4 regions of the Desulfovibrio intestinivivus genome follow, and region 2 is predicted to be linked to each of the others. Evidence: predicted binding sites of a transcription regulator. Region 2 holds the regulator's gene; each other region holds the start of a gene.

Region 1 (7,692 bases), 280 kb from region 2:
CTGCAGGCCGCTCTGCACCTTGCTGAAATTCTGCACTGCCTCGCTGTACGCCCGCATGCCAACTGCCTGAATGCTCATAACAACCTCCGCGCTCCAAAAAAATCTTTTTTATGCTGTCATCGTGGTCATGGCTTAGGGGCTGCTTCTAAATAAAAAATTTTGCGCCGAGGACAAGGAAAACAGTGTTTTTTTACGACAGGAGTGGACGCTTTCTGTCCATGACTGGAGTAAAAAATGCTGGATGACGCAGTGATCGGCCAAAAGAATTATTTAGTAACAGACCCTAGCGGCCAATATCCAAAGCCTTGATGAACATGCCCTTGACGGCATCCACTGTGGTGACGTTGGCCTCGTAGTTGCGCTGGGCAGTCATGAGGTTGGCCATTTCCTCAACCACGTTGATATCGGGGTACATGACGTAGCCTTCCGCATTGGCGTCAGGATTGCCTGGCTCGTACACACGCTTGAAGGGCCGGTTGTCCATGGTCACGGCAGAAACACGCACGCCCTGCACCGCCCTGTCGAGGGCCGAACGCATGTGGATGGAAAAAGGATCATCCACATCAGCCGTTTGCTGCACCACGCTACGCCGACGGTACGGCCCGCCCTGGGGCGTGCGCGTTGTCTTGGCGTTGGCAAGGTTCATCGAAATGGTGTTGATGCGGGTGCGGTCGGCTGCAAGGCCGGACGCGCTGATATCAAATGCCGTCATGAAGTCCATGGCTTCCTCCTACACTGTCCGCTGCCGGGGTTCTTATGCCGCGTATGGAAGCGGCGCGGCGGCGGGCAAAAATCAGGACTGCTTGCCATCCTGAATGATGTTGTTCAGTCCTTCAAAAGACTTGCTCATCACCTGGGTAAGCGCTGTGTACTGCAACTGGTTCTTGGCGTGCTTGGCCATTTCTTTATCAATATTCACGCGGTCTTCGCCGTGAACAACACGCGGTTTGACCGCCATATCCCATTCCGGCCCAAAAGAATCAGGCCTGAAAGCCGTGGGCATATGAGAAGATTCCGTGCGGGTCATCTCCCCGCTGGAATCAAGCCCAAGGGCCGATTGCAGTTCTTTTTCAAAAGACAGTTCGCGCGGCTTGTAGTTGGGCGTCTCCACGTTGGCGATATTGCCCGAGATGACGTTTTGCCGCTGCAACTGCATATCCATGACCTTGCCCACAAGGCCTATCTGCATATTGAACATTGATTTCATACTACGTACCCCCGTGGTTCACGGAAATCTGCTTGCCAAGCCTTTAGCAACAAGCGTTCCACAATATAAAAAGCATGTAATTAAGATATGTTAAAAAACAAAGAACGGGCAGAGGTCGGTATTTTGACAGACGCAGGGAGTTCCGGCAGGCCAGAACGCAAGCGCAAAAAACAAAAAACCCGCCCGAAAATCCGGGCGGGGTCAATCTGGCAGGAATGGACGAACTGCGGCTTACAGTTTCATCTGGGCATCGGTAACGCCCAGAGCGTGCAACTGCAAATAGATGCGGGCGCAGGCTTCCGCATCCGACCCTGCATGGTGGTGGTTCAGCGCTATGCCAAAGTAGGCACTCACGCTGCTGAGCTTTTTGGAGGCAAGCGGCAAACTGCGGCGGGAGCCTTTGAGCGTACACAAAAAAGGCGCACAGGGTTCCTGCACTCCCACTGCATGGCAGCTTGCGGCAAGCACACGCTTGTCAAAGGAGGCATTGTGCGCAAGCAGGCTGCCCGCCCCTTCAAGAAAGGCATCTATTTGCGGCCACAGTTCGGCAAAAGTGGGCGCATCCTTCAGCATGGGCCAGGTCAAACCGTGGATCTCGGTAAACATCACGCGAGATGACGGCGGCCTGATGAGGCTGTAAAAAATATCGGTCACGCTGCCCTGCTCAATACGAGCAAGGCCCACGGCGCAAGCGCTGTGGGCCGAGTAGCCGGAAGTTTCAAAATCAATAGCTACACTACGGCTCAAATCTGTAGAAACCACACTTACTCTTTTGCAGCTTTGTGGGCGGCTTCGGCCAAACGCGCCTTGATATAGTCGCGCATGACGGCATCGTCGTCCTCGAGGTTAAAGCAACGGGCGTCTTCGCCCATGAGGCCGCCGGGCACAAAGTCGCCCTTTTCGCCGGGGTCAGAGACCATTTCGTCATAAAAACAAATGGAAAGCCAGCGGCTTGCCGGTTCATCATCCACCACATCCAGCAGCACAAAGAGTACACGTTCGGTCTGTACGCTGTGGCGCGCCCGCAGGGAATAACTTACGCCGGGCCGGGCCTTGAAGGTAAAGGAAATATTGCTGTGCGCGGCCAGAAAATTCATGTATTCCGTAAATGATTTCTTGATGTTAAGCGGGTCATCCTGCCAGGAATCAAGAAATTTACGCAGTTCTTCGGAACCTGTAACTTCCATACGCGCTCCTTTTATGGGTTACGGCGGCGTGTCAGCGGGTCCATTGCCAAGGGGGGGTGCCAATGTTCAGCCCCCAAATGCCACGCCTGTCCAATACCGCCTGATGTTCCTGAATAAGCCAGCGGCGGCAAAAAATGGCCCTGCACTTCTGCCTGTCCACCCAGGCCAGACCTTCCATCACCAGCTTGTAGTTGACGGAATCACCGCCCACCTGCACAAGCGCGGTAATGGGGCCTGCTTCGAGCTGCCCCACGTCTTCAACGTCCACTTTGGCTCCCTTGGGCATCATGCGCTGCAAATAGGCCAGCGCCTGAGGCCCGTAAGGCTGCCTGAGACTGGGAGCTTCAATGCCGTAAAAAACCAGCACCTTCTCAGGTTCTTCACTGTCTTTCTTGGTGCTGACTGAAATGGTATTTCCGTCTTCCACACTTACCACATACGCATTCCACGTTGTAGCCGCAGCAGCTGGAGACACAGCCAGAACCATAAGGATTATATTTGCAAAAAGCCGGTTGAGCATTGCTGAACCCCTCGGTAAAGGCCTGCAAATGTGCGCCAGCAGATAATGCCTGTGCCGCCAGACCTTTGTCAAGGCAGGCGGCACAGGCATCAAGGAGGGGAATCAGAAATCAAACAGTATTGCTACCCCCAGACAGTGCGTCCTATCTGGTAGGCGGCCGTGGCTACAGCAAAGGCCAGAGCAGTGTTGAACACAATGCTGAACGCCACCCAGCCCCAACTGCCAGCCTCTTGCCGAATGACCACAAGGGCCACAAAGCAGGGGGAATACAGCAGTACGAAGAGCATCAGGGAAAGCGCGGTGGCCTTTGACCATGCTTCATCACCCTTGAGGCGCTCCGCCAGGGGGGCAGCGTCTTCGGGATCCTGGTCGCCCATGGCGTAGGCAGTGCCCATTGTGGCAACAACTGCTTCCTTGGCGGCCACACCGGCCAGCAGGGCTATGTCGGTGCGCCAGTCAAAGCCCATGGGGCGGGTGGCAGGTTCCACGGCCTTGCCAAGACGGCCAGCCACGGAGAAGGCCAAGGCTTCTTCCTTAAGTTCGTTGCGCACGTTGCCAAGTTCTTCTTCGATGGGGGCGCGGGCTTCGTCACCCTCAGGGATAGCCGCGATCTTTTCCTCAAGCTGGGCGATCTGTGCGTCAAAGGGGGCGGACTTGTCTTCCGGCAGACCGGGGAAGGTCATGGCGGCCCAGATCAGGATAGAAATGGCCACCAGCACGGTACCGGCCTTCTTGAGGTACATCCAGGCGCGTTCCCAGCAGTGCAGCAAAAGGCTCATGAGAGTAGGCATGCGGTACGGGGGCAGCTCCATAACAAAGGGAGTGGCCTCGCCCTTGACGATGGAAGAGCGCAGCAGGCGCGCCACCAACAGAGCCATGACCCAACCGGTTATCATGATAAGGAACATGACGGTGGGGGCGCTGTCAGGAAAGAATGCCCCGGCCAGCAGCAAGAACACAGGCAGCTTTGCTCCGCAGGTCATGTAAGGCAGCGTCAGCAGGGTTGCCAGTTTTTCCTTTGGGCTGCGCAGGGTACGGGTCGCCATAACGCCGGGGATGGCGCAACCGCCCGCAATACCGCCAGCGATAATATAGGGCATGACCGATGCGCCGTGCAGGCCGAAAAAGCGGAAGATGCGGTCCATCATGTAGGCCACGCGGGCCATGTAGCCGCTGTCTTCCATAAAGGAGATAAGCGCAAACATGATGAGGATGAGCGGCACAAAGCTGACCACGCCACCAACACCCGCGATGATGCCGTCAACAATAAGCGACTGGGCAAAACCCTCGGGCAGCAGCATTGTGCAGGTATCTCCCAGCCATTTAAAGCCGTCTTCAACCCAGCCTTTGGGGTAATCGCCCACAGTAAAGGTCACCTGAAACATGAGGTAGAGCACGCCGATCATGATCAGCGGCCCAAGAAAGGCGTTGGTGAGTACCTTGTCCAGCTTGTCTGAAAGGGCCAGTCGGTCCTTGCCGGCGTCCTGGGTCACGATGCCGTCGCGCAGGAGGCTGCGGATAAAGCCGTAACGGTAATCTGTGATGATGGATTCAAGATTGGCGTTGAGCGTGCTGCGCACATGAGCTGCAGCCTTTTTGCGCATGCCCTCAAGCTCTTCGGCCAGGGCGGCATTGGCGGAGCGAACCTCGCTCATGATCTCGCTGTCGCCTTCAAGCATTTTGAGGGCAACCCAGTGTGGCATATACTTTTTGGCAAACAGCCCACTGTCTTCGATACGCTTTTCCATATCCAGCAGCACAGGGTCAATATCGCTGCCATAAGAAATACGCAGGGCATTGGCCTTGCCCTCCTGCGCCAACCTGATGGCGACAGCCATGGCTTCATCAAGCCCCTCGCCAGAGCGTGCCACCATGGGCAGCACGGGAATGCCCAGCAGTTCACTAAGGCGCTCCATATCTATATGGATGCCTGCGGCGCGGGCTTCGTCCATCATGTTGCAGCCCAGCACTACGGGGATGCCCATTTCGAGCATCTGCACGGTAAGCAGCATGTTGCGCTCAAGGGCCGAGGAGTCCACAACGTCAATAACGGCCTGCACATTGCCAGCCGCCAGCTCGCGGCGCGCCACCAGTTCTTCCATGGAATAGGCGGTCAGCGAATACGTGCCGGGCAGGTCAACCACGGTAACCTGCTTGCCGCCCACGGTGATGTGCCCTTCTTTTCTGTCAACCGTAACACCGGGATAGTTGCCCACATGCTGTCGGGCACCAGTGTAGCCGTTGAAAACCGTTGTCTTGCCGCAGTTGGGATTGCCAGCAAGAGCTATCCGCAGCTTTCCATCAGCGTTGAAATTGGCATCATCGGGATTATTAAACTGCCGAACCGCGCTCATGCACGCACCTCCCCCATGCTATAAACAGACTGACGCCGCACTTGCGACATCCCAGCCATTACCGCGAACAAAAATTTGTTCATACCAGCCTTCCTGCCAGCAGCCTTGCCGTCATACGGCTTGCCTTTTCCGACCTGTTTTCGATCCTGCCGAAGTGTCTCAGGAAAGGCGCTGCTCAAAAAATTGAAATTCAATTCCAAAGTCCTGATTGATTTAGCTACCTGCCCCCCAAATGTCAAGCGATGGATACTAATTTTCCGCAACTTTACTCAGCCAATTGAGCTCATGCCCAATACACCCGCGCCCAGCCAGATTCCCCCCGCCTCAAATATTGCCCCAAGCAGTGACCTGCAAAAAACGGGAGGCCGCCGACCTTGGTCAACGGCCTCCCATCCCGTCACCGGGTTGGCAGTTCTGCATTAGAGAACGCTCCTTCAGCAGCCTATGCGCCCTTGAGGCATTCACGCAGGGAAGATACGCCGCACGAATGAACCATCTGCAGAGGGATGTTGCGCGAGCGCGCCACCTGCACGGCCTTGCGTTTGGCTTCGTGCGAAATTTTGTTGGTGAACACGATCATGGCGTCAGGGTTGCCGATTTTGTCCACAAAATTGCGCTCATTGCGGGTAATGAACTTCAGGGAATGTCCGTCCTGCTCCGCCGCCGCCATGTAGTCTTGTTTCAGTCGGTCCATACCGCCTATCAGGGTTACGCACATATGATCCTCCGTCTTTTGCCGCACTGCTCAATTTTGCGCGGGTGGTGTTGCTGTGTGTCTTTCTTTTAATTGAAAACGAATTTCAAAGTCAAGAGGTCTGGATCATATTTTTGAAAATAAATTTCAATATAAATAACAAGGGCGCTCTCCCCTGCGGAAAAGCGCCCTGATTTTGTGCAAAGGACGATAAAAAAGCTTCTATTCCCAGCTACTTCCAGAGGGCCAGAAATTCGGCGGCGCTGTTGCCTGCGTCAATATGTTTGAGCAGGGCGCTGCCAAAAACAACGGCGTCGGGCCGCGCATCGGGCGAAAGAGCCTCAAGCTGCGAAGGCTCGCGCAGCCCAAAGCCAAGAGCCAGCGGCAGCTTGAAGGCAGAACGCGCACGCCGCATGGTCACTGCCACCTGGGGCGCAAGGTCGTTGCGTTCGCCAGTGATGCCCATGACCGAAACCACGTACACATAGCCTTCGCCCACGCTGTCATAGAGGGCCATGCGCTCCGCGCTGGTATTGGGGCCAACCAGAGGAATGAGGGCAATGCCTTCTTTTTTCAGGGCGTCACGCAGTGGCCCGGCCTCTTCATAGGGCAGGTCAGGCACGATAAAACCGTGCACGCCGCCGCGCGCGGCGTCCCGCGCCAGCTTTTCGTAGCCATATTGCAGAAAAGGATTCAGGTAGCCCATGAGTACCACACCAGCCTGAATTAGCCCCTTGCGTTCAATGAGTTCTTCCAGAATGCCGCGCAGGCTTACGCCATCGCTCAGGGCGCGGCGCGAGGCGTCTTCCACCACCGGGCCATCTGCCACAGGGTCGGAAAAGGGCACGCCGATTTCGATGATATCCGCGCCGCCTTCGTCCAGTTCCATCAGCGTGGGCCAAAACGTGGACTGATCGGGAAAGCCCGCCGTCAAAAAGGGAATCAGTGCCGGGCGACCGGCTGCCTTGGCATCGCGGATTTTCTGTTCAAGAATATTCATGACTACACCTCTTCCTGGCCCTGCGCCGCAAAGCCCAGCGCCTTGTTGACAATGCCCAGATCCTTGTCGCCGCGGCCAGACAGGTTCACCACCACCTGATCGCCTTTTTTGAATTCCTGCGGGTGGTCGAGCACCCAGGCAAGAGCGTGCGAAGATTCAAGCGCGGGCAGGATGCCCTCTGCACGGCACAGGCGCTGGAAGGCGTTGAGCGCGTTGGCGTCCTTGACCATGCCGTAATGGACGCGCCCGATTTTTTGCAGCCATGAATGTTCTGGCCCCACGCCGGGATAATCCAGCCCGGCGGAAATGGAGTGCGAGGGTTCAACCTGACCGTCTTCGTTTTGCAGCAGCATGCTGTACGAACCGTGCAGAACACCGGGGGTGCCAAGATTCAGCGGGGCGGAATTGAAGCAGCCAGTCTCGCCCGTGCCTGCCGCCTCCACGCCGATGATGCGCACGCTGGCGTCATCCACAAAGGGATGGAACATGCCGATGGCGTTGGAACCGCCGCCCACGCAGGCAACCACGGCATCAGGCAGCCGTCCGGTTCTTTCCAGCATCTGGGCGCGGGTTTCACGGCCAATGACGCTTTGCAGCATGCGCACCAGCTTGGGGAAGGGGTGCGGCCCGGCAGCGGTGCCAAAGCAGTAATGGGTTGTTTTCTGGCTGCCGATCCAGGCGCGCAAGGCCTCGTTGATGGCGTCCTTGAGGGTGCGGGTGCCGCTTTCCA
Region 2 (7,692 bases):
CCGTAAGCGTTGACATCCAGCGAGGTATGGGCCGCGTACAGCGGCACATCAGCCTGAAAAAGCAGGCGCAGCACCTCGTGGTAGTCGTCAAGCCTGTTGGGCAGCACGGCTTTGAGCAGCAGCGGGTGATGGCTGAGCACAAATTGCGCACCCTTTTCCAGCGCTGTACGCACGGATGCGGGCGTTGGGTCGAGGCAGACGGCAAGCCTGGCAACATCCTGCCTGTGCGCCGCCACCTGTTGGCCCGAAACGTCCCATCCAGCGGCAGCAGCCAGAGGTGCAATTTCTTCTATCGCCTTAATAATTTCAATAGGTTGCATGGATATCACCCACCATAAAAAAAGGCACTTTCTTGCTGGTGCAGAGAAAGCGCCTCGTTGAATACGGCGTAAAAAAATGTGCAACGTGTTGTGGCAATGTTGTTTCGCACCTTGTCTGACGCGTGCGCGCAGGAAAATCCAAAGGGGGTTCAGCTCTTCGGAATCAAAGAATCTATCGAAGCCCGTGTGCTTTGTCAATAAACATTGCGCACGAGCTGCCTGCCGCAAGGCCGCGCCGTGTCGCAAAATGTATACAGAAAGGGGAGGCTTAGTAAAGCCTCCCCAAATAATCATGGCGACAAAGTGAGCCGGACTGTGCAGAGCATTATATAATGTTTGTCGGCATCAGGCTCAGCTGTATCTCTCTATTGACCGCGCAGGTAGCGCACGGCATTCACAAAAATGAGCGTACCGGGGGCATCCAGCTCGCCGCGCGTCCAGCCGGGGTGGTTGGTCACGTGGTGGAATGCCTCGGGGTGGGGCATAAGGCCGAGCACCCGGCCCGTGGGATCTGTCAGGCCCGCAATGGCAAGAGTGGAGCCGTTGGGGTTGAGCGGATATTCCTGCGTAGGCTTGCCCGTTGCGGGGTCAGCATATTGCAGGGCGATGAGGTTTTCTTCCTCCAGGCGGCGTAGGCAATCCGCATCGCGGGCAACGAGCTTGCCTTCGCCGTGGCGCACGGGCATGGAGAGCAGGGGCAGGTTTTTAGTGAACACGCAGGGGCTTGCCGCATTGGGGAGCAGGTGCACCCAGCGGTCTTCAAACCGGGCGGAATCGTTGTTGCCCAGCGAAACCTGGCGCTCAAAGCGCTGGCCGCCAAGGGCAGGCAGCACACCTAGTTTGACCAGCAACTGGAAACCGTTGCAGATGCCCAAAATCAGCTTGCCCTCATCCAAAAACTCGCGCAAGCTCTGCAACAGGGCCGCGCCCGCGTCGTCCTTGAGGTAACGCCAGCGCATGGCCGCAGCCTGGGCCGCGCCGAGATCGTCGCCATCCAGAAACCCGCCGGGGAAAATCAAAAAGTGATAGTCGGCAAGGCGAACCTTGGCCGCCACCAGATCGGAAAAATGCACCACATCGGCCTTGTCGGCACCGGCCAGACGGGCCGTGTGGGCTGTTTCCATGTGCGAATTTGTACCGTAGCCGGTGATGACCAGTGTGTTGACCGTACCCATGCGGGGGAAGCCTCCTTGGCTTTGCAACGCGGATAATCCCGGCCATGCCTTGCGGTGTGCGCCGGACGTGCTTTTGCCTTGGAAACCTTGGCTGACCCGCGCCGGGCACAACAGATGACCGGCGCACGGGCCGCTTGTGGTGGGCACGCACGCTGAAAAGGGAATAACACATTACTTAGCTTGTTTTACTTAGTCAATGCTAGCCAAAAAATTCAATTTGGGTTAAGACTGTTTGGTTGAACTATTCAACATACCCAAGTACAGGTGGAAGTGCATGAAAACTAAATACATTTTTGTGACGGGCGGCGTTCTGTCGTCGTTAGGCAAGGGCCTCGCGGCTGCGTCTTTGGGCGCGCTGCTGCAAACGCGCGGGCTTACGGTAACCATCCAGAAGCTTGATCCTTACATCAATGTTGACCCCGGCACCATGAACCCGTTCCAGCACGGCGAAGTATTTGTTACCGATGACGGCGCGGAAACGGATCTGGATCTCGGGCACTACGAACGTTACCTCAACGTGCCCATGTCGCGGAAGAACAACACCACTTCCGGCGCCATTTACAACCACGTTATCGCCAAGGAACGTCACGGCGATTACCTGGGTGCCACGGTGCAGGTGATCCCGCACATTACTGATGAAATCAAGAGCGTGGTGCTCTCCCTTTCAGAAGGCGAAGACGCGCCCGATGTCGCCATTATCGAAATCGGCGGCACCGTGGGCGACATCGAAGGTCTGCCCTTTCTTGAGGCCATCCGCCAGTTGCGTTCCGACCTTGGACGCGACAACTGCCTGAACATTCACCTTACCCTGGTGCCCTACCTGCGCAGCGCTGGCGAGCACAAAACCAAGCCCACCCAGCACAGCGTCAAGGAACTGCTCTCCATCGGCATTCAGCCCGACATTATTCTGTGCCGCTGCGAGCAGAGCATCCCCGAAGAACTGCGCCGCAAGATCGCCCTGTTCTGCAATGTGGATCAGGACGCCGTGTTCTCTTCGGTGGACGTGAACAATATTTATGAAGTGCCGCTCAAGTTCTATGAGGAAGGCTTTGACCAGAAGGTGGCCATCATGCTGCGCCTGCCCGCGCGCAATGCCCACCTTGAAGCCTGGGAAAAGCTCGTAAGCGACTGCGCCAACCCCAAGGGCAAGGTCACCATTGCCATTGTGGGCAAGTACGTTGACCTCAAGGAAGCTTACAAGAGCCTGCACGAAGCCCTCATTCACGGCGGCGTTGCCAACCGTGTTGAGGTGGAACTGCGCTACGTCAATTCCGAGAATGTGGACGAAAGCAACTGCGTGGAATCCTTCAAGGGCTGTCATGGCATTCTTGTGCCCGGCGGCTTTGGCTATCGCGGCGTGGAAGGCAAGATTGCCGCCATCCGCTATGCGCGTGAAAACAACATTCCCTTCTTCGGCATCTGCCTTGGCATGCAGTGCGCGGTTATCGAATTTGCCCGCCACGTGGCAAGCCTTGACGATGCCAACTCGGAAGAATTCAACCCGCTTTCTGATCACAAGGTTATCTACCTTATGACCGAGTGGTTCGACTTCCGCACCAAGAACGTTGAAAAACGTGACGCGGGCAGCGACAAGGGCGGCACCATGCGCCTTGGCTCCTACCCCTGCAAGGTGCAGCCCGATACCAAGGCCTTTGTGGCCTACAAGAAGGGCATGGTTGATGAACGTCACCGCCACCGCTACGAATTCAACAATGCCTTCAAGGAAATGCTGGGCGAAAAGGGCATGGTTTTCAGCGGCACCGCCCCTGACGATTCGCTTGTGGAAATCATAGAGCTGAAGAACCATCCCTGGTTCCTTGGCTGCCAGTTCCACCCCGAATTCAAGTCCCGGCCCATGAACGCGCATCCGCTGTTCCGCGAATTTATCGGAGCGGCGAAAAAGTTCGCCAAGGTGTAATTTCGCAGCGTTAATGCAGCGAGGCTTGTTGGTTTTCACCAAGCTTGGGTATCGCAAAATCGCGCAAAAAGGGGAGGGCATTGCCTTCCTCTTTTTTTGTGCGCAGATTATTTCAACGGCGCAAAAACTGCGCCAAATCAGGTTTTTTGCGCTGGCAGCCCCTGCCGCAGGCTGGGGATGCCGTGAACCTGATCTTGCAACTGTTAGCTATTGCATAATTTTTGCAGATGTGGCACAGTACTTGTAAACAGATAATTCTATAGTCCTATGGCTAGTTAAGGCAAAAGAGCACACATGGCACTGGAACTACGGCAGCAACTCAAGCTGTCACAGCAACTGGTAATGACCCCGCAATTGCAGCAGGCAATCAAGCTGTTGCAACTCTCACGCGTGGAACTTCTGGAAACTGTGCAGCAGGAACTGCTTGAAAACCCCTTTCTCGAAGAATCTTCACTTACTGACGATGCCTCCCAGGAGCAGCACGAGGAAAGCCGCGAAGCGCCCAAGGAGGAAGTATACGACAGGGAACTGGCCAAGGACGCCGACTGGGAAGATTACCTCGGTGAGTTTGCCAGCACCCCCCGCCTTTCGCAGTCGCGCGAATATGAACTTGCCGAAGAAATTTCGCCTCTTGAAGCCCGCTATGCGGCCAAGCCCACCCTTGAGGGACATCTGTTCTGGCAGTTGCGCCTTTCTTCGCTGACAGAAGAGCAGAAGGCCATTGGCGAGGTCATTATCGGCAATCTCTCCTCAGCCGGGTATCTGCAAGCCACCATTGAAGAAGTGGCCGAAATGGCTGAGGTTGCGCCCGAGGCCGTGCTGCCCGTGCTTGAAAGGGTGCAGCTTTTTGACCCCATCGGCGTTGCCGCGCGTGATGCGCGCGAATGCCTGATGGTGCAGATCAAGAACCTTAATTACGCCCGCGATCCCATCCTTGTGGAGCTGGTGGAATCCCACCTTGAAGACCTTGAGGCCAAGCGCTACAAGCCCCTGCTGCGAAAGTTCAAGCTCGATATGGAAGAGCTCAAGGAATATCTGGATATCATCCAGAGCCTTGACCCATTGCCCGGCGCAAGTTTTGGCGGCGGTGAGCCAACTTATGTAAGCCCCGATGTATTTGTGTACAAGATGGGCAGCGAATTTGTGATTTTGCTCAACGATGACGGCCTGCCCCAGTTGCAGCTTTCGGCCATGAGCCAGATGAACATAGGCGGCTCGGAGAAGGAAAAGGACTACTGTTCCGAAAAGATCCGCTCCGCCTCATGGCTTATCAAGAGCCTGTATCAGCGCCAGCGCACGCTTTACAAGGTTATGGAAAGCATTGTGCGCCATCAGCAGCCGTTTTTTGAAGACGGCGTGACCAAGCTCGCGCCGCTCATTCTCAAAGACATTGCAGACGACATCAGCATGCACGAATCAACGGTGAGCCGCATTACCACCAACAAGTATGTGGCAACGCCCCACGGCATCTTTGAATTGAAGTTTTTCTTTAACAGCGGCCTTGAACTCGATGACGGAAGTCAGGTAGGCTCAGAAAGCGTCAAGGCTCTGATCAAGAAATTCATCTCTGAGGAAGATACCCGATCCCCCCTCAGCGATGAGCGTATCGGCGAAATGCTCAAGGAGCGTCTCAAGGTCAATATTGCGCGGCGCACGGTGGCAAAATACCGCACGGCGCTTGATATTCCATCTTCGTCAAGGCGCAAGGAGCATTTCTGATTCCCCGTCGAGTGGCTCAATACTTAGGAGGAACTTATGAACATCTCATTTGCTTTCAAGAATTTTGAAGCCTCCGAACATCTGAAGAAGTATGCCCGTCGCCGCATGGAAAAGCTGGGACGGTTTTTTGGCAAGGCCTCTGGCCTTGACGTTGCCGTTGTGCTGACAGTCGACAAGTTCCGTCATCGCTGCGAAGTGACCGTTACGGGCGAGGGCCTGCATATCAACGCCACGGAGCAGACTTCGGACATGTACGCCGCCATTGACCTTGTGACAGACAAGGTTGAATCGCAGATCAAGCGCCAGGTGGCCCGCGTAAAGGCCCAGCGGCGGCACGCCCGCAATACGGATGTGGACGTGTTTACTTACAACCTCGATGCCGAAGCCGACGTGCAGCAGCCCGTTGACGGCACCGACCGCCTCGCCACCAAGCCCCTGCATCTGGATGAAGCGCTCATGCAGCTTGATTCCATCGGCAGCGAGTTTCTGGTGTTCTTTAATGCAGAAAACAACCGCATCAATGTGGTATACCGCACCAAGGTGAACGGCTATGCCCTCATTGACCCCGTGTTGTAAATGTTCATAATGGGGGGCGGGCTGGCAACGGCTCGCCCCCGTTCAGGCGCACCCCCCTGCCGGTTGCCGCGCAATGGCCTTCACACGGGCTTGAGCGCGGCGCGGATTTGGCAACGTCCGTCAGAAGCCTGTGGCGCATAACCCCGGCTGCAAACGGCGATCTGACCCCGAAGAGGCGAATGTCATGAAGGATTCCGCGCAGATACCCCCCACAGATTCCACCCCTGACGCAAAGCCTGATGCGGACGCGCCCGTTCCCGGCGTGGACGTGCAGGTGTGCATTGTCACGGGCCTTTCCGGCGCGGGCAAAAGCACGGCGCTCAAGGTTTTTGAAGACATGGGCCACTTTGTGGTCGATGGGCTGCCCGTGAGCCTTGTCATGGAAATGGTGGACATGATGTCCCGCCCCTCCATGAGCCACTTCAAGGGCATTGCCTTGGGCATGGATCTGCGCCAGAGCAATTTTGTGGAAGACATCAACGACTGCCTGAGCATGCTCGCGGGCAAAAACATCCGCCCCATGCTGCTTTTTCTTGAGGCCAACAATCAGGAACTCATTCGCCGCTATGCCTCGACCCGCCGCCCGCATCCGCTGGAGCGCGAGGGCATGGGCCTTGAAGCGGCGCTGCTGGCAGAGCGCAGCAGCCTGCGCCCTCTGCGTGAAATGGCTGATCTGGTCATCGACACCTCGCGTTTTTCCATCCACGACCTGCGGCGCGCCATCCAGAAGCGCTGGAGCGGCAACAAAGGCAAGCTGCGGGCCATCAGGGTCAACGTGATTTCTTTCGGCTTCAAATATGGTGTGCCGCGCGAGGCTGATCTGGTTTTTGACCTGCGTTTTTTGGCAAACCCCTATTTTGTGGACGAGCTGCGGCCCATGAGCGGCAAGGACAAACCCGTTGCCGACTATGTGTTCAACTCTCCCCATGCCCGAGAATACCGCGACAAGCTGGTTGACCTGCTGTTTTTTATGCTGCCGCTCATGGAGGCCGAAGGCCGCTATCGCATAACAGTGGCCGTGGGCTGTACCGGCGGCCGCCACCGCTCGGTGGCAATGGCCGAAGAAATTTTACAGGCGCTGCGGCAGGCTGATTATCCGGCTTTTCTGGAGCATCGGCACCTTGAACTTGGCTAAAAAAGCTGGCACGTTCTGTTGCGTGAGGTTGTCATGACGGACGAAAACAAGAAGACTCAGGTTGGAATCATTCTGGTTTCGCATGCCGACTATGGTTCGGCCATGCTGCGCACCGCCGAATTCATACTCGGGCAGCAGAGCGATTGCAGCTCCATCAGTGTTGACGTGGCGCACGAGGTTTCCGAAACCGTTCGCCGTCTTACGGACGCAACCCAGCGGCTCGACAAGGGCGCGGGCGTCATTATTCTTACGGATATGTTTGGCGGCACGCCCACCAATCTTGCGCTTTCGCTGCTGGCAACCCACAAGGTCGAGGTTGTTACTGGCGTGAACCTGCCCATGCTGCTCAAGGTCTTTACCTCGCGCGACAAGGAGCTTGAAGAAGTTGCCCGCATCGCTGGCGAGGCAGGGGCAAAAGGTATTGTGGTTGCGGGCAGCATGCTGCGCAACAAAGCCCGTGACAAAGCCGATAGCTAGTATGTGGTTTCGCGTGGACAATCGCCTGGTTCACGGCCAGGTCATCGAAGCCTGGTTACCCTACACAGGGGCGCGGCATCTGGTGGTAGCCAACGACGAACTTGCGGACGACATAATGCGGCAGCAGATAATTGAACTGGCAGTGCCGCAGCGCGTGATGACCCACTTCATCAGCGTAAAGGAACTGGCGGCCACGCTCAATTCATGCGGAGATGACTGTTTTGTGCTGTTTGCCAATTGTCAGGATGCGCGGCGCGCCTGTGACGCGGGCATCCTCATGCTGGTGCTGAACATGGGCAACCTGCACTACGCGCCGGACAAGCTACAGGTGCTGCCCCATGTGGCCCTTTCTGCACAGGACAGGGAAGACCT
Region 3 (7,692 bases), 1.6 Mb from region 2:
TGGCGTGTTCTCCCTGACCTACCTTACAAATACCTGCGGCGTTAACCGTACCGTGGCCCTTATGGCCGTGGTGGTGGCATCTGCCGTCATGGCCTGCTTTATCCCCATGTGGGGCGCCATGGCCGACCGCATAGGCAAGGGCCGCATTTTCGGCACTGCCGCAGTGCTGCTGGGCATCACCTCCTTCCCCGTGTTCTGGGTGCTGCATAACTACGCCACCACCAACCTGTTCTTTGTGTACCTTGCCATCATCGTTCCCTTCGGTATCGTCTACGCTGCCGCTTACGCCAGCATGGCGAGCCTGTTCTCCGACAGCTTTGACGCCACTGTACGCTATTCAAGTATTTCCTTCGTGTATCAGTTCTCAGGCATCTTCGCCTCGGGCCTGACGCCCATGATTGCCACCATGCTGGTACAGGCCAATGGTTCGCAACCCTGGTATCTGTGCGGCTATCTGCTTGTGGCTGGTATTATCAGCACCATATCCACCATCTGGCTGGGCAGCATCCGTGAACGTAACGACCTTTACCACACGGCACCTGCCAGCAGCGCGGAAGATGCCTCTGAATCTGCTGTGACCGACGCGGCGGTGTAACCTCTCTCGGACTTAAACACTCTCCTCCCGCGGGGGGGGGGGGGTTTGGGGGGGGCGGGGGGGGCCCCCGCAGCAGATTCATACGGTTGCGCGGGCTATTTGGAAGCACCGCCGCATTTCTTGGCCTTGGTGTTGTAGTTGCCGCAGTTGATGGGGTCGGTCCAGTCGCCGATCAGATCCTTGGATTCGGGCAGGTAGTGCGACCACGCTTCGCCGGGAACCACGGAGGGCGTTTCCCAGACCACCTGGAACTGTCCGTCGGCCTGGATTTCGCCAATCAGCACGGGCTTGGTGATGTGGTGGTTGGGCAGAACCTTGGCCACGCCGCCGGTGAGGTTGGGGGTTTCAAGGCCCACAATGGCCTTCAGAACCTTGTTCACATCGGTGCTCTGGGCCTTTTCAACAGCCTTCACCCACAGGTTGAAGCCGATGTAGTGGGCTTCCATGGGGTCGTTGGTCACGCGCTTGGGATTTTTGGTGAAGTCGTGCCACTTTTTGATGAAGGCCTTGTTGGCGGGATTGTCCACGCTCATGAAGTAGTTCCAGGCGGCCAGATGGCCCACCAGAGGCTTGGTATCTATGCCGGAAAGTTCTTCTTCACCCACGGAGAAAGCCATGACGGGAATGTCGGCGGCGGTGATGCCCTGGTTGGCAAGTTCCTTGTAAAAAGGCACGTTGGCATCGCCGTTGAGGGTGGAAACCACGGCGGTCTTTTTGCCCGCGTTACCGAACTTTTTGATTTCAGCAACGATGGACTGCCAGTCGGAATGGCCGAACGGCGTGTAGTTGATAAGGATATCTTCCTTTTTCACGCCCTTGGAGATCAGGTAGGCTTCGATGATCTTGTTGGCGGTGCGGGGGAACACGTAGTCCGTACCGGCCAGCACCCAGCGCTTCACGCCGAGGTCGTTCATCAGGTAGTCCACAGCGGGAATGGCCTGCTGGTTCGGGGCCGCGCCGGTGTAGATGACGTTGCGCGAGGATTCTTCGCCTTCGTACTGCACGGGGTAGAAGAGGAGGCCGTTGAGTTCTTCAAACACGGGCAACACGGACTTGCGCGAAACAGAGGTCCAACAGCCGAAAACAGCGGCGACCTTGTCCTTGCTCAGCAGCTCGCGGGCCTTTTCTGCAAAGAGGGGCCAGTTGGAGGCAGGGTCCACCACCACGGGTTCCAGCTTTTTGCCCAGCAGGCCGCCTTTTTTGTTCTGCTCTTCAATGAGCATGAGCATGACGTCTTTCAGCGTTGTTTCGCTGATGGCCATGGTGCCGGAGAGCGAATGCAGAATGCCCACCTTGATGGTGTCTTCTGCTGCCTTTGCGTTCAGCGAACCGCACAGGGTGACGAGCATGAGAGCCAACGCCGTCAACGTTTTCTTGAACATGTGGAGCCTCCTTGGAACTGTCTGTATGGCTGTACGTGACGCGGCGCACCCCCATGGTTGCCGCGCTGCTTGCTACAGCACATAGTTAAGCAAGAGGCGTTCCAAGGTCGTATTTTGCGTAATATTACGTAATAATTTGATAAATTTTTTATAGGCACGCTAATGTCAAAACAATTTTGTAAAATCTGGAGATTTTAAAACATTTTTGTACGACTTCGGAGTGGTGCTGTCTGTCCGGACCACAGCTTCGAACGTCCGCGCAAAAAAGCACCCCCGGCCTGGCAGACTTTTAATCTGCCGGGCCGGGGGTGAAGTGTGTATGTCCTGCATCTCTTTGCGGCTTTATGCAGGGTTTGAAGGTGCAAAACGGCGGTGGTCTATGCCGTATTTTTTCATCTTGTAATAGATGATGCGGTAGGTGATGCCCAGGTCGCGCGCGGCCTGATGGATGTTGCCACGGGCGTTTTTGAGCGCGTCCACAATAAATTCCTGCTCCACCCTGGCGATGGTTTCGTTAAAGCCAAGGTCGCCGCCTGTGGGGCCGGTGCTGCTGCTCTCGGCGCTTTGCAGGGTGCTGGGCAGGTGATGGGCGCGCAGCACGGCATCCTCGCAGATGAGCACGGCGCGTTCCATAACGTTTTTCAGCTCACGCACGTTGCCGGGCCAGTGATATTGCAGCAAAAGATCAATGGCGGGCGTGGAAATGCGCCGTACCGGGCGATCATATTCCTTGCTGAACATGCGCAGAAAATGCTCCGTGAGGGGCAAAATGTCCTCCGGCCTTTCGCGCAGCGGCGGAATGAACACGGGAAAGACATTGATGCGGTAGTACAGATCCTCGCGGAACAGCCCCTGCTCCACCAGCTCTTCCAGCGGGCGGTTGGTGGCGCAGACAAGGCGCACGTCCACCTTGTAGCGGCGTTCATCGCCAAGAGGCTGTATTTCGCCTTCCTGAAGCGCGCGCAGCACCTTTGCCTGGGCGGTGGTGGAAAGGTCGCCGATTTCGTCCAGAAACAGCGTGCCCTTGTCCGCCTGACGGAAAAGGCCGGCACGGTTTTGCACCGCGCCTGTGAATGCGCCCTTGCGCCAGCCAAAAAGCTCGCCTTCAATGAGTTCTGAGGGCAGGGCGGCGCAGTTGAGCATGACCAGCGGCTGCGTGCGCCGGGGGCTTGCGGCGTGCAGGGCTTGAGCCATCAGTTCTTTGCCCACGCCCGACTCCCCGCGCAACAGCACCGTGGCGCGGCTGGCCCCGGCCTGCGTGAGGCGGCGCAGCACGTGGCGCAAGCTCTTGGAGGTGGCAATAACCGAGGCTGGCATACCGCTGACCAGAGGTTCATCGGGCAGCATGCAGAAATGCTGGCGCGCCATTTCTTCCTGCAAACGGGCCACCTGCCGACCCACAAGCGTGGCTACTGTTTCGAGAAAGCGGCAGCGCAAATCCAGTTCAGATTCCGGCGCGGTGGGGGTATCGGCGCTCAGGGTGCCGATAACTTCCGTCTGGTCGGCATTTTCAACGCGCACCGGCACGCTTATGAATGCCAGCCGGGCCATTTCTTCCTGGCTGCGGCCAAAAAGGCGGTTCTGAAAGTCGGGCCGCCCCTGCATGCATGAAACAATTATGGGTCGTCCTTCGGCAAAAACCTGGCCAGTGATGCCTGAGCCCGGCTCATAGGCGGCCTCGGGCGCGTCCGCAGGGCCGTAGGAAAGCGAGAGCTTGAGCTCGCCGCTTTCGGGATCCTGAACCACAATGTGGGGTCTGTCGAAGTGCATGTCTTCTGCAAGAGCCGCCAGCAGCTCCTGTAGAGAATCACGAAAGGAATGGCCCGGCGATAGGGCGGCCAACACTCGGTTAAGGGTGTCGAGGCACTGCCCTGTGCCCATGAAGGGCGCGGCGAAATGGGCTTCTTGCATATGTCCCCTGCTCAATGCGGCGTGAGTACGGCGCTGTTTTCCGAAGTTGCCGAACATTATCCATAGCTGTGTTACGCCTTGGTGGCGGGCATCTGCTCACGCAGTAACCTGAGCAATCTCAAGTAAGTTGCTGCAATATGGAACGGCATATCAGGCATAGCGGCACATGGTGCCCGCTGATGCAGACTGAGGGGGGAAGATGCGGATCTGGTCTGACCTGTTGTCGGTTTGCGGAGGATGCAATCCCAGGCAGTAGCGGCCCCAGAGGGGCTGATTGTTCTGAAACGGGCCGCTTCATAGCTGGCGGCAGGGCGGCTCCGTCACAGAGGGTTGAAGGGCCGCGCCCGCGGCGCGGCCCTTCAGAAGATTATTGCTGCGGTCCCTGGTCAATGTCAATGATGCGGCCTTGCAGCCATACATAGGCATCGACCTCGTGTCCCACTTCCGGTTCGTAGTCGCCCAGAACCATCTTGGAGGCGTAAACAGCCAGACGCATGGGCTGCCTGTCTTCAAAGGGAAAGCTGACGTAGAGCAGCTTTACGGGCATTTTTTCAAGCTGGCAGTCTTTCACTTCTTCAATGGTGGCGCGCATCTGGTATTCGCAGAAGTTGCGGCCAGGCATGATGAGGTGACGATTGCTGACGCTCACCTTGAGAGGCGGCACGTCCAGGCGAGTTTTGCCGGGATTTTCGGCAAGCCATGCCTCGGCATAGGCCTCGTAACGCACGCCCTGAGTGATGGTGATTTCGTCAAGCAGAGCCTTGCGCAGGCCAAGGGCGAGGCCAGCCAGCAAAAATGTGTGCATGACGCCGGGGGTGAGGTCGTCCTTGTCGCGTCCATACAGCGGGTCGTAAAACCACATGGGGTTTTTGCCCTCAAGCATGGTCACGGCCACGTTGGCCTCAACGCCGGTCTGCCAGGGGTGCACATTGTCGACCGTGAGATCGTTGGGCAGCCCTTCAAGCAGGGGGGTGGCGGTGACAGGGGCAAGCTTTTCCCCTTCTTCGCCAGCCACAAGCACAGCAGCCCTGACGGGCTGATCCTGCGGCCATGCCAGCAGGATGTGATCCTTGCCGTCACGTTTCCACTGCCAGGAGGGGCGGGTGCCGCCGTCGTGCATGACGGTGGTGGCAATCTGGCCCATGATGGCGGCGGGGTTTTGCCCCGTCAGCACAGCCCAGGCATCGCCCAGGGTTTCTGTATGCCCACGGTTGGCGGCAGCCAGTTGGGCTTCCAGCTCTTCGGCGGTAGGAGCCTGATCGGCAAGAGGATTGCCGTTGCTGTCAACGCGAACCCATTCTTCGGCTTCGGTTTCGGCAGCCTGAATTTTGTTTTCAGCTTTTTTGGCCATGAAATGTTCCTTTCATCGCGCGGTCAGGGCGCTGGCCGGAGGGTATCCGGCCAGCGCACAATACAATTTAACGTCTGTCGCCACGGTCGCGGCGCTCACGCCCGCCACGGTCACCGCGGCCATTTCTGTCGCCGCGGTCGCCCCTGTCGGAACGGGGAGGACGAGCGGTTTCTTCGGGATTCCAAGGGTGGCCCTGCTCTTCAAGCAGCACAGCCTTGCGGCTGGCGCGGATGCGGTCGCCGTTGATTTCAATGACCTTGACCATCATGTCTTCGCCAAGGCGAGCAACGTCGCCGGGCTGTTCCACGCGGTTAACGTCAAGCTGCGACACGTGCACAAGGGCTTCCACATTGGGCAGCACTTCCACGATGGCGCCGATTTCCATGATTTTGCGCACCTTGGCAAGATAGTTCTTGCCGAGGTCGGGGCGCTGGTCATAGTACGAAACCATTTCGCGGGCTTTTTCCAAGGCTTCAGCCGTGGGGGCGAAGATGGAAACGCGGCCAGTGTCTTCGATATCCACAGAAGCGCCGGTGGCAGCTGTGATGGCCTTGATGTTCTTGCCGCCGGGGCCAATGATGAGGCGGATGATGTCCGGATTCACGAACACTTCGGCATGCTGGGGAGCAAAGCGCGAAAGTTCCTTGCGCGGTTCGCCAATGGCCTTGGCCATTTCTTCCAGAATGTGATGACGACCTTCGTGGGCCTGCTTCATGGCGGCGCGCATGATTTCGGTGGTGAGGCCGGTGATCTTGATGTCCATCTGCACGCCGGTCACGCCTTCAGCGGTACCAGCGATCTTGAAGTCCATGTCGCCGAGGGCGTCTTCGTCACCAAGGATATCGGTGAGCACGATGAACTTGTCGCCTTCCTTGATGAGGCCCATGGCCACACCGGCCACAGGGGCGCTGATGGGCACGCCCGCATCCATGAGCGAAAGCGAACCGCCGCACACGGCAGCCATGGAGGAAGAGCCGTTGGATTCGAGAGTTTCGGACACAACGCGCAGGGTAAAGGGAAAATCAGCGTCAGCGGGCAGCACGGGGCGCAGGGACTTTTCAGCCAGAGCGCCGTGGCCGATTTCGCGGCGCGAAACGCGCACGGGCTTGACCTCGCCCACAGAGAAGGGCGGGAAGTTGTAGTGCAGCATAAAGCGCTTGGTCACGTCGCCGATGAGCGAATCCATGCGCTGTTCATCGGTGGAGGAACCAAGGGTGGTCACAACCATGGACTTGGTTTCGCCGCGGCGGAACAGGGCGGAGCCGTGGGCGCGGGGCAGCAGGCCTGTCTGGATCTGGATGGGGCGCACGGTCTTGGTGTCGCGGCCGTCAATGCGCGTGCCTTCGTTGACAATGCGGGCGCGCACCAACTTCTTTTCCAGGTCAGAGATCATGTCGCCCACGCTCTTGAGCGCGGCGTCGTTTTCGGCCCAGGCCGGATCGCTCTTGAGGTTTTCCATGACCTTTTCTTTCACGGCCTTGCGGGCGTCCTTGCGGGACATCTTTTCAGGCACGCGCAGGGCTTCTTCCAGGCCAGCGGCAAGGGCCAGTTCCTTCACGCGGGCAACCAGAACCGGGTCATCGGCGTGGGGGGTAAAGGCCATCTTGGGCTTGCCGGCCAGTTCGCGCAGCTTGAGCTGGGCTTCAACCAGAGGCTGAATCTGCTGGCGGCCCCATTCAAGAGCGTCGATAATGACTTCTTCGGGCACAAAGCGGGCTTCGCCTTCCACCATGGTGAGCGCATCGGCAGAGGCGGCAAACACGATGTTGAGGTCGCTCTGTTCCTGCTGCTCAAAGGTGGGGTTCAGCACAAACTGACCATTGATGCGGCCAATGCGGCCACCGGCCACCGGGCCGTCAAAGGGCAGGGGCGAAAGCATGACCGCGGCGGAAGCGCCCGTAAGCGCCAGCACGTCGGAGTCGTTCACCTGATCGGCAGAAATGACGCTGGCAAGAACCTGCACGTCTTCGTTCAGGCCCTTCTTGGGGAAGAGCGGACGCAGCGGGCGGTCGATCAGGCGGGAAACCAGGGTTTCGCGCTCGGAAGGACGGCCGATTTCGCGGCGGAAGAAGCTGCCGGGGATGCGGCCAGCGGCGTACATTTTTTCAGAGTATTCGACGGTAAGAGGGAAGAAGCCCTTGTCGAATTCAAGCGTCTGCGAGCACACGGTGACGAGCACCACGGTGCCGCCGCACTGAATCCACACAGAACCGTGGGCCTGATTGGCCATACGGCCTGTTTCAAGGATAACTTCCTTGCCGCCGACCATGGCTGTAACCCTGATGGGTTCAAAAATATCTTGATACATAAAAAATCCTTTGCGTAGTGCGAAGGGGATTCCGGCAAAAGCGGGCAGATCATCGGCCATTGGCCTCTGCCTGATTTTCCCGGACCCCCCTTCTTCGCGTTTTGTACCCTCACTGGGGTTGATTCAGGCAACAAGGGGGAGCGCT
Region 4 (7,692 bases), 540 kb from region 2:
TCTGCAAACACAGCGCACATGCTTGAGATGGCCACAGGCTTGCCAGTGGCGGCTGCCTTGCCCAGCTCGTCCAACGGCATGTTCAAAATACCCGAGAGCACCTGCAAAAAACGTCCGGTGCCTGCCGCGCACTTGTCGTTCATCAAAAAATCGCGCACTGCGCCCGGTTTGCTGGCGGATTTGAGCGCGCCCAAACTGGCCGCGCCGCCAGCCGCATCCATATTGCCCGCCTCCACTTCTCGCGGAATATCCAGGCTTATCACCTTGCTGTCCTGCCCGCCGATATCGAGCACAAGCCCGGCGCGGGGGAAAAGATGTGCAGCGCCCCGCGCATGACAACTGATCTCCGTAACCGTTTTGTCGGCAAAAGGCAGGGCAATGCGCCCGTAGCCCGTGGCAGTGACATGCCTCAGATCGTTGCGCGCCATTGCGGCAGCCTCGCAGGCATTGTTGAGCGCAAATTCGCCCGCCTCGGCGGTATTCCAGCCTGTGGGCAGCACTGCCCGCCCGGCAATCTGCGAGCCGCCGTTGGGCAGCAGCTCAAGCACAACGGCCTTTGCAGCCACAGAACCAACATCAATTCCAGCTACATACATAGCGCATACTCCTGATCGTACCCATTGCTGCGGTACAAAAACGCAAAACAAAACCCGCCGCACAGCGCAAGGCTGTGGAGCGGGCAATATGACAAAAGCGCCAGCAGCGCAGTGCTGCAAGACGGTCAATACAATGGGAAGCTTCGGCAACTAAACTGCTACAGGGGGAAACGTGGGGAGATATGGAACAAGAGCAGGAGTACGGCAGGCAATAAAAAAGCCCCCGCTTCCTGCCTAGGCTATGGGAAGGGGAAACAGGCGGGCGCTGACACGCCGCCTCGAATGAGGGCCTCCAACCTGAAGGCGCTGATGCTGTCATGACCCGCCGCCCTTAAAGGCAGGCAGGACACGACAAGCGCTATAAAAAAACACAGGATACCTTGCTGTTGCAGATGCGCCGACATGATTCGGCCTAAAGTTGTATATCAAGTTAGCGTAAGGGCATCAGCTTGTCGATAGGGATGCACACGGCATTGAGTAATTGCACCACTGTCTGCTTTAGACTGCTGCAATCAAGGTATTCAGTGGGGTCTCAGGCCGTAACGGTAGCACCGCGCTGGTGAAAAATTCGATTCGTACACAAGAAGAATTATCTGAAGTTTTTTACACCACACATGTGGGCAAAACGCATCAGCAGAGGGCAAGACATTTGCAAGATTATCTTTATATTTTAGTTAATTAAATTCCATTCGTCTTCCAGCATGGCCATTAAAATATCATCCTCATACTTGCCACCATACATAATCGCATCGCGCCGGATACCTTCTATCCTGAATCCTGATTTTTCATGCACACGCCGTGCCTGCGTGTTGTATGAAAACACATTCAGTTCAAGACGATGCATCTTTAATTCATCGAAAACAAAACGACAAATGGACTGAACTGCCCATGTTCCAAGTCCTCTTGCCCTATATGCATTTTGAAGAATAGCAATGCGAAAATGAGCGCTGCGAAGAGCATGATCAATCTCGCTCACAACGCATTCGCCAATAATACTCTTGTCCGGTGCCATGAGTAAAAATAGATATCTGTCGGCAGCTTCAATGGATTTACTAAAAAATGAGGTGACTTCTACTTTTGTAAAACTATCCTTGCACCCTGTCATTCTTACCAGTTCTCTGTCCAGGGGATTGTAATTCTGCTCATAGTAAGGCTCTGAATCTTCAAAACGGGCTGACCGTAATAAAAATCCGTCTCTTCTCCATACAATGTTCGTGGTCATTTTAGCCCTTTCACCTTGCAAATGCCGCAGCTAGATCAAAGAGATCGCACAATAAAAAGCCGGATAAAAATCCAGCCCGGCTCACAGCATGACAACCGCTTGATTGCATCAAAACAGATATCCTGCCAGAGGCCGCCCCAGCACCATTAATCCCGGTCAACGTGTTCTTTTCAATAGATGTTACCATCACCACAAGACGCGGCTGGTCAAGGGGCTCGTGGCTTTCATCTGGCCGCATTCGGGCCGGACTTTAAAAATTGTGCCCAGCCTTCAATCACCTAGTCCATTTTTTGCCCAGTGCTTGCTGTTTACCTCGGTATCAGCCCCTGCCTTGCGCATCCCACGGCAATCGCCCCAAAAAGCAGCATTGCGCCATAGTCTCGACTGCGGCAGACGTGTACTGCGCCCATCACCAATGAAAGTAAAAAAAATAATAACTACAGCTACCTACAAGGCATGCCTAATAATAAGAATCATCAATCTTCAACATTTTTATCCTGTAGCGCAATCCAGCTGGCGTAAGATGCATCATCCGCGCAGCCTTGGCCACATTTCCGCCTGTTATCCGCAACACATTATTTATACATGAAGATTCGTAGGCATTCATGCATTCTTTAAGCGAAACAACAGTACCTCTCTGAATCACGCTATAGTCGTAATATGATTCCTTATGCTCGCTTTCAATAATTGAAGCGGCTTCAGCCAGTTGTGCTACTGGCACACCCGCTGGCTCATTGCGATCTTTTTGGTAGAACTCGAGAAAATGCTTTGGGAGCGAATTGAGATCAATGGAACGTTCTTCGTTCATCATTGCCAAGCTGCCCTCAATCACATGCTCCAGCTCTCTGACATTACCAGGCCAGTGGTATTCCATGAACATGCGCATGGCCTCGCCGGAAATACTGACCGGATTGCCGCCCTCCGTATTTGCCACCACAGATTTGACAAGCAGGGGAATATCCTCTCGCCGCTCGCGCAATGGCGGCACTGCCAAGCTTACCACCGCAAGGCGGTAAAAAAAGTCCCGCCGCAGCACGCCGCTCTGCACTGCCTCAAGCGGATGCTGATTGAGAATACTGATAATCCGCACATCTACTGGTATTTCTTCGTGCGATCCAAGTCGCCGGACGCGCTTTTCCTGCAAAACGCGTAGCAACTTGGCTTGCAGACCAAGCGGCATGGAGTTGAGTTCGTCCAGCAGGATGGTACCGTGGTTGGCCTCTTCAAAAAGGCCGGGCTTATCTGAGGCGTCGGTATAGGTGCCCTTGGTGGTGCCAAACAGGATGCTTTCGAGCAGAGTTTCTGGAATGGCCGCGCAGTTAACTGGCACAAAAGGAAAGGCCGCCCGGTTGCTCGCCGCATGTATGGCCTGAGCAAAAACCTCTTTGCCAGTGCCGCTTTCCCCCCAGATCATTATCGGCGAGCTTGAATGCGCTGCTGCACGCGCGGCCTCAATCACCGCCACAAGAGCCTGATCCTTACCTACAAGATCGTTGAATGAATACAGCGTCTGCGGTTTGTTACAGCCCCGCCCTTCACTTTTTCGTATGCCAAGCTTGCCGAGGATGTCTTCTCCAAGCCAGCTTGTAAACGCAATAACGCCATCTTTAACACCACTATCAAACAGCGCAAAGAAATCCGTGACCGTACGGGTCATAAAATTGTTTGTAGTCTTATAGGTATACACCCGTCTTAAGATAGGCTTTCCCTTTTGAAGACACTCAATTGTCGGTATGCACTTGATGTCGTGTGGAACATACAGATTGGTAATATGCTTACCAATAACCTGATCAAATCCATCAATCCGCTGCTGTATCGGATTCATGTACCTGCATATTCCTTCTGCATCAACAACAGCAACGCCAATACCCATACCATCCCAGATAGCAAGCATGGACGGATTCAGCACGCTTTCGCGGCTTACGCTGGCAAACCTGCGTCGCAGGGTTGAGTCATGTGCCATTTTTCACATCCTTTTAGCCAAACAGCCCCTTTTGGGGAGACAACCGACATTACTTCAAGTTTTGAGTATCTGTTTTTTTAAAAAAAGACAAATTTCTTTCTTTTTATGAAATTTTCTTACGTTGCCCTACGAGGCAAACCTGCTCAGAACTCGGTACGAGTCCGCTTTTTAGCGCTTTTGGCAATAAAATCAGAGCGTGGCACAGCTTGTGCTTATCCCCACATAAACGCGTTGTTTTCTTACAAGCAAAAAACCTGCCTTTGCGTATGCAGGGCAAAACTAGTTAGGAGTATACAATGCCTGTTGTTCCCTTTCAAAGCGGTGAAACAACCGAACCCAAGGGTTATGCGATCAACTGGAGCACGGCGGCAAGCCGCCTGACAGACCTTAAGGAATTTCTTCTCAATGCCCCGCAGATCATGGACCCGGAACGGCTGCAATTTCTTGATGAGGTTTATCAGGAGTTCAACGGCGAGCACATCTTCTACAAGCGGGCCAAGTTGCTCGAACGCGTGTTGCTCAAAAAAAAGATATTCCTGGACGGGAACCCTATTGTGGGAACGCTGACTGGCACGCGCGCCGGTGTTTACGCTTATCCTGAATGGAACGTGGCCTGGATCAAGGAAGAAATGCAGATGGCCAAAATGGCCTCGCTCGGCGAAATGAAGATTCCGCAGGAAACTCAGGAGCTGCTTGAAAAAACATATAAATCTTGGCGCGGTCACACCTGCATCGATATAAACAACAAGCTGTTCAAGGATAAGTACGGATTCAACCCCGCCCCTTACTCCAAAGCTGGCGTGTACTACGACAACGTGAGCGTTGCCAGCGGGTCAGGCATTGCCGATTACCCCCTGGCTCTGAACAAGGGCATGCGCTGGGTCATTGATGACCTGAAGCAGCGCCTGCTTGACTGCCCCACCACGCTTGAGCGTACCAACCAGACCGAACTGTACCGCTCCATGATTGTTGCCTGCGAAGCGGTCATCGCCCATTCCCACAGATATGCCGATCTGGCCGAGCATACGGCGCAAACAGAGACGGATGCTGCCAACAAGGCAGAACTGCTCGAAATCGCCGAGATTTGCCGCCGAGTTCCTGAATTTCCGGCCCGCAACTTCCGTGAGGCCATACAGTCTTTCTGGTTCATCCATCTTTGCATAGAAACCGAACAGATGGCCTGCGCCTGCTCACCCGGCCGCTATGGGCAGTACATGTATCCCTTCTACAAAAAGGACATTGAAGAAGGCAACATGAGCCGCGAGCAGGTGCTCACTCTGCTCAAATTCCAGTGGATAAAGCACCTGGAACTGGCCGAGTATCAGGGCGGCTCATACGCCATGACCCTCTCTGGTCACACGGGTCAAAGCATTACCATCGGCGGGTTTGACAAGGACGGCAACGATGCCAGCACGGAGCTTGAAGAACTGCTGCTGGAAACGCAGATCCAGATGAAAAACATCCAGCCGACCCTGACCCTGCTCTACCATCCCAAGCTTAAAGATTCCTACATGCACAAAGTGGTGGAATGCATTCGTGGTGGGTCCGGCCAACCGCAGATTCTGAACAACAATGTGGTTATTCAACGCACCATGAACCGCTTTGCTCAATACAAGGGCGGCATCACACTGGAAGATGCTCGCAACGTGGGCAACTACGGCTGCGTTTCCACAGGTGTTTGCGGCAAGGGCAGTTTTATCACCCAAGAAGATCAGCCATGCCTTGCAAAGGTTGTGGAACTTCTGCTCAACAATGGCAAAGATCCGCAAACCAAAAAACAGTTGGGCGTCGAAACGGGTGACCCCGTAGAATTCAAGAGCTTTGAGGAAGTTTACGATGCCTATAAGGCGCAGCTCAAGCAGGTGTTCACTGTTTCTCGCCACCATTCTGATTTGAGCCAGATGGCGCGGCTTGAAGTGGTGCCGAGCATCTTCCGTTCTGTCATGTATGATGGCTGCATAGACAAAGGAATGTGCGAAGAAGAAGGCGGCACCCGCTACCCGCAGGTCAATCCCATCATGACCGCAGGCATTGACGCGGCCAACTCGCTTCTCGCCATTCGGCATCTGGTGTTTGAAACCAAGGCCGTAACCATGGAAAAACTGCTGGAGGCTATTAAAGCCAACTTTGAAGGATATGAAGATATCCGGCAGATGTGCTTTGATGCGCCCAAACACGGGAATGACTTTCCCGATGTGGAAGCCTTCGTGCAGCGCTTCTATCGCGACGTGGATACCATCCACGGCTCCATCGGCCCGGATTGCTTTGGCTACCGCACCCCGCTGGATGCTTATTCGCTTTCCTACCACAACTACTTTGGCGCGCTCATGGGCGCTCTGCCAAATGGCCGCAAAGCCGGTGTAGCTCTGACAGACGGCAGCGTCTCGGCCACCCCGGGCACGGATCATGAAGGCATCACGGCGCTTATCAAGGCTGGCGCACAGGCTATCGACACCGTGCGGTATGGCGCAAACCACTTCAACGTCAAGCTCACGCCTGCTGCCCTGGCTGGTCCCGCAGGCGAAAGGTTGCTAGTTTCACTTATAAAAACCTATTGCGACTTTGATGGTTCGCACATCCAGTTCAACTGCGTTTCCTCCGAAACGCTTAAAGACGCGCAGAAAAAGCCCCAGGATTACCGCAACCTGGTGGTCCGCGTGGCTGGCTTCAGCGCGTATTTCACCCGGCTGGACAAGGGCGTTCAGAACGAAATCGTCAAGCGCACGGAATATAATAACTTTTAATCTCTCCTCCATACGAGGCCGGGGGGATGTTGCCGTCCCCCGGCCTCCCGCTGTGTGGAAGTTCAGGTGCAACCATGAGCCAAGGAATGATTTATAACATCCAGCGTATGTCCATTCAGGACGGGCCGGGGATACGCACCACCGTTTTCCTCAAAGGGTGCCCGCTGCGATGTTTATGGTGCAGCAATCCTGAATCTCAGCAGGTTGCCCCGCAGCTTCTGGTTTTCAGCGACCTTTGCACAGGGTGCGGCGCCTGCCTGGCCGCCTGCCCCAGTGGTGCGGCAGTGCGCCAGAAAGACGGCAAATGTGGGAAAATCGCTGAAAAATGCACATCTTGTGGTGCCTGTGCGGCAGTTTGCCCCAACAAGGCCAGAGAAATCAGCGGCAAGACAATGACGGTTGATGAGGTGATGGAGATTGTCCACAGGGATTCAGCTTTTTATGCGAATTCCGGCGGCGGAGTCACCTTTGGCGGTGGTGAGCCAACCATGGGCGGAGATTTTTTCATTGATCTGTTGCAAACAGCCCACGATGACGCACTGCATACAGCTGTGGATACCTGCGGATTCTGCCCTGAAGACCGCTTTGAAAAAACCCTGAAGCTTGCCGACCTGCTGCTGTTTGACTGCAAACACATGGACCCGGTGCAACACAAAGAACTTACAGGGCAGGACAACGCTCTTATTCTGAAAAATCTGCAATCTGCACTTCTCTCGGGCATTGAGGTGCGCATCCGTATGCCACTTATGCCAGGGTTAAATGACAGCGATGAGAATTTTGCAGCCATGTCCAGCTTTTTGGGCAAATTCGGGCAACAGCATATAGAAGTCATGCCTTGCCACATGTTTGGCACCAGCAAATACAGGGCCTTAAACAAGCCATTGCCGCCTGTGAGCCAATATACAGCGGATTCGCTCGAAAAAACGCTGATCAGGATGAAGAGGCATGGTTTGAAGTATACTATCATATAGGAGGTAGAATGTTCTCAGTGGCGATTGATGAAGCAATGCTGCAAAAACTCAGCAACATGCTTCAGGACGAAGACGAAGGAACCTGCGTCAGGCTCAGGGAATATAAAGTCGGCGGAGGCTGACACTCAAAAATCGTACTCGGTCTGGGTATGGACGAGCCAGATGAAGATGAAGACGAACAGATTTCTGTAGGCAA

What was found. The regulator sigma-54, encoded in region 2, starts transcription at its own class of promoters, with help from an activator protein. The targets are predictions, from matches to a motif close to CTGGCACGGNNNNTGCTT.
Region 1: the regulator sigma-54 is predicted to act here: its motif matches at 1,252-1,269, upstream of flgB (flagellar basal body rod protein FlgB).
Region 3: the regulator sigma-54 is predicted to act here: its motif matches at 2,065-2,082, upstream of urtA (urea ABC transporter substrate-binding protein).
Region 4: the regulator sigma-54 is predicted to act here: its motif matches at 3,978-3,995, upstream of ACUZ9P_RS10290 (glycyl radical protein).

What each region holds. Positions count from the first base shown of each region.
Region 1 covers NZ_JBRBQT010000001.1:3,182,602-3,190,293, forward strand. Annotated here, with positions in the region: gene fliE (flagellar hook-basal body complex protein FliE) at 1-78, opposite strand, end outside; gene flgC (flagellar basal body rod protein FlgC) at 284-721, opposite strand; gene flgB (flagellar basal body rod protein FlgB) at 794-1,207, opposite strand; gene ACUZ9P_RS13540 (3'-5' exonuclease) at 1,439-1,969, opposite strand; gene ACUZ9P_RS13545 (hypothetical protein) at 1,972-2,394, opposite strand; gene ACUZ9P_RS13550 (thermonuclease family protein) at 2,426-2,914, opposite strand; gene feoB (ferrous iron transport protein B) at 3,037-5,268, opposite strand; gene ACUZ9P_RS13560 (DUF2325 domain-containing protein) at 5,711-5,986, opposite strand; gene trpA (tryptophan synthase subunit alpha) at 6,195-6,962, opposite strand; gene trpB (tryptophan synthase subunit beta) at 6,965-7,692, opposite strand, start outside.
Region 2 covers NZ_JBRBQT010000001.1:2,900,655-2,908,346, reverse strand. Annotated here, with positions in the region: gene ACUZ9P_RS12430 (Nif3-like dinuclear metal center hexameric protein) at 1-320, opposite strand, end outside; gene ACUZ9P_RS12425 (phosphoribosylformylglycinamidine synthase subunit PurQ) at 686-1,495, opposite strand; gene ACUZ9P_RS12420 (CTP synthase) at 1,770-3,413, shown strand; gene ACUZ9P_RS12415 (hypothetical protein) at 3,427-3,660, shown strand; gene rpoN (RNA polymerase factor sigma-54) at 3,708-5,132, shown strand; gene hpf (ribosome hibernation-promoting factor, HPF/YfiA family) at 5,169-5,708, shown strand; gene rapZ (RNase adapter RapZ) at 5,893-6,843, shown strand; gene ACUZ9P_RS12395 (PTS sugar transporter subunit IIA) at 6,877-7,320, shown strand; gene ACUZ9P_RS12390 (PTS sugar transporter subunit IIB) at 7,322-7,692, shown strand, end outside.
Region 3 covers NZ_JBRBQT010000001.1:1,268,193-1,275,884, forward strand. Annotated here, with positions in the region: gene ACUZ9P_RS05390 (MFS transporter) at 1-595, shown strand, start outside; gene urtA (urea ABC transporter substrate-binding protein) at 691-1,977, opposite strand; gene ACUZ9P_RS05400 (sigma-54-dependent Fis family transcriptional regulator) at 2,320-3,888, opposite strand; gene ACUZ9P_RS05405 (hypothetical protein) at 4,256-5,239, opposite strand; gene pnp (polyribonucleotide nucleotidyltransferase) at 5,307-7,547, opposite strand.
Region 4 covers NZ_JBRBQT010000001.1:2,363,840-2,371,531, reverse strand. Annotated here, with positions in the region: gene ACUZ9P_RS10305 (acyl-CoA dehydratase activase) at 1-596, opposite strand, end outside; gene ACUZ9P_RS10300 (GNAT family N-acetyltransferase) at 1,267-1,818, opposite strand; gene ACUZ9P_RS10295 (sigma-54 interaction domain-containing protein) at 2,279-3,781, opposite strand; gene ACUZ9P_RS10290 (glycyl radical protein) at 4,078-6,525, shown strand; gene ACUZ9P_RS10285 (glycyl-radical enzyme activating protein) at 6,600-7,496, shown strand; gene ACUZ9P_RS10280 (ErpA-related iron-sulfur cluster insertion protein) at 7,505-7,692, shown strand, end outside.